2 regions of the Brevibacillus sp. IT-7CA2 genome follow, and region 2 is predicted to be linked to the other one. Evidence: riboswitches for the same ligand, from Rfam matches in the RefSeq annotation. Region 2 holds a riboswitch; the other holds the start of a gene.
The links. Region 2 has a riboswitch for thiamine pyrophosphate ahead of thiS (sulfur carrier protein ThiS). Riboswitches for the same ligand answer to the same signal wherever they lie in the genome.
Positions count from the first base shown of each region.

Region 1: linked by a shared signal. The riboswitch ahead of thiC (phosphomethylpyrimidine synthase ThiC) and the one ahead of thiS (sulfur carrier protein ThiS) in region 2 are both predicted to bind thiamine pyrophosphate.

Region 1 is NZ_CATKQT010000011.1:459,438-462,546, reverse strand. It holds gene thiC (phosphomethylpyrimidine synthase ThiC) at 121-1,875, opposite strand; TPP riboswitch at 2,025-2,137, opposite strand; gene ACM6JA_RS08690 (cation diffusion facilitator family transporter) at 2,387-3,109, shown strand, end outside.
Region 2 is NZ_CATKQT010000003.1:27,309-30,417, forward strand. It holds gene ACM6JA_RS02000 (alanyl-tRNA editing protein) at 1-969, shown strand, start outside; gene ACM6JA_RS02005 (kinase-associated lipoprotein B) at 1,003-1,386, shown strand; TPP riboswitch at 1,428-1,538, shown strand; gene thiS (sulfur carrier protein ThiS) at 1,739-1,942, shown strand; gene ACM6JA_RS02015 (thiazole synthase) at 1,948-2,721, shown strand; gene ACM6JA_RS02020 (acetylornithine deacetylase) at 2,714-3,109, shown strand, end outside.

The DNA.
Region 1 (3,109 bases), on a different contig from region 2:
GACGTGGCTGCAGTCCTGTTGAATCAGCCGCAATTGTTGTTTAGATTGCTCTAGCTCAGCTTCTAATCGACTAATCTTTTCACGTAAACGACTAGCTTCCTCCATAGGCATCCTCCTTCATTACGACTGGTACAAACGGCTTCCCTGTTCGCGGAACTCACGCGATTTTTCCTGCATCCCTGCAAGAATAGCGGGATCTTGGGCAGACCCTTGTTGATTGGCGATGTGACGAATGTCGTGCGATATTTTCATGCTGCAAAATTTAGGTCCGCACATGGAACAAAAATGAGCGGATTTGGCGGCTTCTGCTGGCAATGTTTCGTCGTGATATTCGCGAGCGCGCTCTGGGTCCAGGGACAAATTGAATTGATCGTTCCAGCGAAAATCAAAACGAGCTTTGGATAAGGCGTCGTCTCGCTGTTTTGCCCGCGGATGTCCTTTTGCGAGATCAGCGGCATGCGCTGCGATTTTGTATGCGATTAAACCGTTGCGGACATCCTCTTTATTGGGTAAGCCGAGGTGCTCCTTGGGCGTTACGTAGCAGAGCATTGCTGTTCCGAACCATCCAATCATGGCGGCGCCAATCGCTGAAGTAATGTGATCATAGCCGGGTGCGATGTCTGTCGTGAGTGGCCCAAGTGTGTAAAAAGGAGCCTCATGGCAAATGGATAACTGTTTATCCATATTTTCGCGAATGAGATGCATCGGGACGTGACCAGGGCCTTCAATCATGACTTGTACGTCGTGTTCCCACGCAATTTTTGTGAGTTCTCCCAATGTTTCAAGCTCTGCGAACTGCGCCTCGTCATTCGCATCCGCGATAGAGCCAGGACGTAGTCCATCTCCGAGGGATACACAAATGTCATAGGCCTTCAGAATTTCGCAAATTTCAGCGAAATGCGTATACAAGAAGTTTTCCTCATGATGGGCCAGGCACCATGCGGCCAAAATCGATCCGCCGCGAGAGACGATACCAGTAACACGGTTAGCTGTCATAGGAATGTAGCGCAATAGAACGCCAGCATGAATCGTGAAGTAATCGACGCCTTGTTCTGCTTGCTCAATCAAGGTGTCTCGGTAAACCTCCCATGTCAAATCCTCGGCTTTCCCATTTACTTTTTCAAGTGCTTGATAAATCGGGACAGTACCGACTGGAACGGGGCTGTTGCGGATAATCCACTCCCGCGTAGTGTGTATATGTTTTCCCGTCGAGAGGTCCATAATGGTGTCGGCACCCCAACGGACCGACCAAATCATTTTTTCAACTTCTTCTTCCATCGAAGAGCTGACGGCCGACGTTCCGATGTTGGCATTGATTTTGACATGAAAGTTGCGGCCAATGATCATCGGCTCGCTTTCAGGATGGTTGACGTTAGAAGGGAGGATCGCACGTCCAGCGGCGATTTCTGCCCGTACAAATTCAGGGGAGACCCCCTCGCGAATGGCAACGTATTCCATTTCCGGTGTGATGATATTTTTTCGGGCATAATGAAGCTGGGTAACATTTTTCCCTGGCTTTGCCCGTTTTGGTTTGTAGCCCTCGCGAGGGAAAGTAGGGAGGGTGGCTGCCTTCTCTTCGTTTCGGATGCCGTCGTCAACTAGTTTTGGTTCGCGACCAACATACGTTTCCACATCATTTCGCTCATCGATCCACTTGTGGCGAATGGAGGGCAGTCCTGCTTGAATGTCAGGAACGTAACCCGTTGCGGTATACTCGCCACTCGTATCATACACGCGAAGAGGAGGATTGGGTGTGGAACCAGACAATCCTTCGGTAGGATGAAGGGAAATCTCGCGCATCGGGACACGGATGTCCGCACGACTACCTGTTTCGTATACTTTGCGACTGCCTGGAAAAGATGACACCAATGACATAAGAAAAACCTCCTTGTTTTGGTTGCACGAAAGCGAGAACCGTTTAGGGAGGCGAAAGAAACATCCCACGAAAAAGCGCCGCATAAACAACATGCGACGCCAACGCGAGAGTAGAGAAGAAACGGGTATCCTAAAAATACACGCATCTTTTCGTGTCGTATATGACATTCCTCCGCTGGCATTACCCAGTTCAGGTTCAACGGTCGATGGCACAGTACCATCCTCTCAGCCTGGTGATTTCCAAGCTCCCGTGCTTTTTTTTATTTTGGATTGCAAGAATAGGATAACGGGAAGTCCATTTAATTTCAAGGGAAATTTTCCAGTGAAAAAATTGCGGGTGTGCAACACATTTTCCTCCCCCCTATTCTCATGAATCGGACTAAAACTGTTTCTGTAGACCCACATGAATCCTATCTGTTACGATGAAGTTCGAAAAAAAGCAACTGCTTCCAGCGCTTTGATTTTTCTCGTTGTCGAAGCAGGATGGAGAAGTATTTTGAGGTGATGAGGTATGGATGTCTATTCGGATCTAAAACAAGGAGAACGTGGAGCGTGGGTAAGTATTTTCGCCTACATATTCTGCTCTGTATTAAAAATAGGAGTTGCGTATGTCACTGCGTCGGAAGCTTTAATGGCCGACGGTCTTAACAACTCAACGGATGTCGTCGCATCGATTGCTGTTTTGATCGGGCTTCGTATTGCAAGGAAACCACCTGATAAAGATCACCCGTATGGTCATTTTCGGGCGGAGACGATTTCAGCACTTGTCGCATCATTTATTATGCTATTTGTCGGAGTTCAAGTCGTTACGAATGCCGTACCATCCTTATTGGACCCAAAGCATGAGGCTCCTGACCTGTTGGCAGGGTGGACAGCACTTGCGACTGCAGTCATTATGCTTTTCGTCTATCGCTATAATAAAAAGCTCGCCATCAAAACAAACAGCCAAGCATTAAATGCAGCGGCCGCTGACAACCGTTCAGACGCATTCGTCAGTATCGGGACGTTTATCGGGGTAGCTGGCGCACAATTTCAATTGCACTGGCTTGATCCTTTAGCTGCTTTTGTTGTTGGTCTCATCATCTTGAAGACTGCTTGGGACATTTTCAGGGAAGCTACTCACCGTTTGACAGATGGCTTTGACGAGAGCGAGCTTGCGGACCTGCGGGCTACCATTTCCTCGATTTCGGGAGTTAAGGATATCAGTGACATCAAAGCCCGCTACCATGGCAGC
Region 2 (3,109 bases):
GAAGTAACGGGTCACATCGATTGGGACCGCCGCTTCGATCATATGCAGCAGCATGCTGGTCAACACATTTTATCTGCGTCCTTCCTGGAAGTCGTGCAAGCGGAGACCGTTGCCTTTCACTTGGGCAAAGAACGTGTCACCATTGATGTACGACTGGATGAGTTGACAACAGATGTATGGGAGGAGGTAGAAAAGCGAGCGAATCAGATTGTACTGGAAAACCATCCCATCATTGCGCGGTTCGTTGATGACGAGGAGTTGGCAACGCTGCCCTTGAAAAAAAAGCCGACCGTTACTGAAAATATTCGCGTCGTGATGATACCTGATTTTGATTACAACCCATGCGGAGGCACACATCCAGCGCGTACGGGCGAAGTCGGGATGATCAAGATCTTGGGCTGGGAGCGACACCGCGGAAACATTCGTCTGGAATTCATCTGTGGCTGGCGAGCTTTGCGGGACTACAACCAAAAGCAGGCTGTCGTTCGTGATACGGCGAAGCTGCTCGCCACCAATGAAGGGGAACTGATCGCACAGACGGAACGCCTCCTTGCAGAACGCGACGCCTTGAAGGCAAAATTGGCAGAAGTGGATAAGCAGCTCGTAGAAGTGGAAGTCGATCAACAACTATCTGCTGCTAGCCAACTCGGTCATTCTCGCCTCATTATGCGTACCTTTACAGACAAAACCATTCAACAGCTTCAGCAGTTCGCACAGCTGGCTACTGCTGTGGCGCCAGATGCGATTTGCCTTTTGGCTGCTACTACCGAAGACAAAATGCAAGTCGTGTTTGCTCGTGGGCAAGAAGTCAACGTAGCCATCAATCAAGTGTTGAAAGAAACCTTGCCGGTCATAAACGGAAAAGGTGGGGGAAATCCTGCCATGGCACAGGGTGGCGGTCAGTCAGTAGTGGATGCGGAAGAAGTATTGCTGCATGCTCGCAAACTGCTGGAAGCCTTACTTATGTAGATGAACTCGATTCAATAAAAGGAGGAATCCGCGATGAACTGGAATCCGGGAGATATCGTTCGCGTTACACAGCGAACGGGTGAATATATTACAGAAGTATTGGAAATCCACGATTCGAAGCTGCTGGTAAAAGTGTTGGCAGTTACCAAATACCCCACCCAAGGCGATTTGCATTCTTCCTACGAAGTAGAGGTGCCGCTGTTTCACCAGCGTCCAGCACTCTCTTACATGGAAAAATTCATGACGCCTGTCCAAGGGGTCATTCGCTATAATGGCGCGATTCCAGACTATAAGGAATCTGTGCGTCAGGCGATGGAGAGAGAAATGGAAAAGCTTGCGAAAATGGCAGCTTGGGCAGAGCGTTGTCTTTTTGAGCTGGAAAAGATGCACAAGGAAGCCTTTACAAACACGAAATAGAGTGGTACTGTAGTACTCGAATGTACGACAATTGCATAGCTTTACTACCAAACGGGAGCCAAGCAACGTTGGCTGAGATTGTAACGAGTGTGTTACTGACCGTTGAACCTGACCTGGGTCATGCCAGCGGAGGAAGAGGTATTTGGAATCAGTATCACGTGTCGCATCCGAGCGGAACTATGCTTGTTTGCGTGCATGCATGATAAGATCTCACTCAACCATCCGAGGCGGATGGTTTTTTTATGCCATTCGTCCCGTGAGATGGGATGGGTATACGGCTTCTTCTGTTTGTCTGAATCGACTCAGGCAGGCGGGAGAAGCCGTTTTTTTTTCCAGTAGAAGGAGGTAATCAATGATTGTTCAGCTGAATGGGAAAAAAGTAGAGTTGGCGGAAGAGATCACGACAGTGCGGGCCTTGCTCGCTTCTTATTCCCTGCAAGAGAAGATTGTCGTCGTAGAGCGAAATGGTGAAATTATTGACCGCTCAGCGTACGAACAAACACCGATTGCAGACGGAGATCGCATAGAAATCGTTCATTTTGTCGGAGGAGGATGATCATGATGATGGATACATTGAAAATTGGACCTTACGAGTTTCGTTCCCGTTTGCTTCTCGGGACAGGTAAATTCGCTGACTTGGATACACAAGGGAAAGCAGTAGAGGTGTCGGAAGCAGAAATTTTGACATTTGCGATTCGTCGCTTGAATTTGGAAAATCCGCAAGAACCGAACTTTTTGGAACAACTCGATTTGAAAAAATTCACCCTGCTCCCAAATACAGCAGGTGCCTATACAGCAGAAGAAGCAGTGCGCATTGCCCGTTTGGCTAAAGCATCTGGCCTGTGTGACATGATCAAGGTCGAAGTCATTGGAGACCCGAAAACACTTCTCCCTGACCCGATTGGCACGCTCGAGGCTTCGAAAATCTTGGTGGAAGAAGGCTTTATCGTACTGACCTACACCAATGACGACCCGATTCTTGCTAGACGTCTGCAAGAGGTTGGCGTACATGCGGTTATGCCAGGTGCGTCACCAATTGGTTCCGGACAAGGGATTGTCAACGAAAACAACCTCCGCTTTATTATCGAGGATGCCAAAGTCCCGATAATTGTGGATGCAGGAATTGGCTCGCCAGCCGACTGCGCGAAAGCGATGGAGCTGGGTGCTGACGGTGTCTTGTTGAATACAGCAGTCGCCCTCGCTGACAATCCTGTCCTGATGGCAGAAGCGATGAGGCTCGGAGTAGAAGCAGGTCGCAAAGGCTTCCTGGCAGGCCGTATCGCGAAAAAGCGTTACGCGTCCGCAAGCAGCCCGATTGAAGGGATGATTGAGTAGCGTGGATCGACTGACAGAAGCGGTAGAATCGATTGCCAGCCGCAAAGAAGAGCTGTTCGCATTATTGGCAGAGCTCGTTTCTCATCCGACTGTAAGTCCTCCCGCGCGAAACAGCGATGCCGCACAAGGAGTAATCGCCAACAGACTGCAAGCGATGGGATTCGAGGTCGATCGCTGGGCGGTATATCCAGGAGACGACAATATCGTCGGTCGGTTATCAGGGAGTGCCTCTTCACAGGCAAACAGCTTGATTGTCAACGGGCATATCGATGTGGCTGAAGTCGGAGATGACACGGGGTGGACCTATCCACCTTTTGCTCTGACACATGGCAAGGATGGACGCCTGTACGGCCGTGGAGTTGCGGATATGAAAGGCGGACTCGCAGCG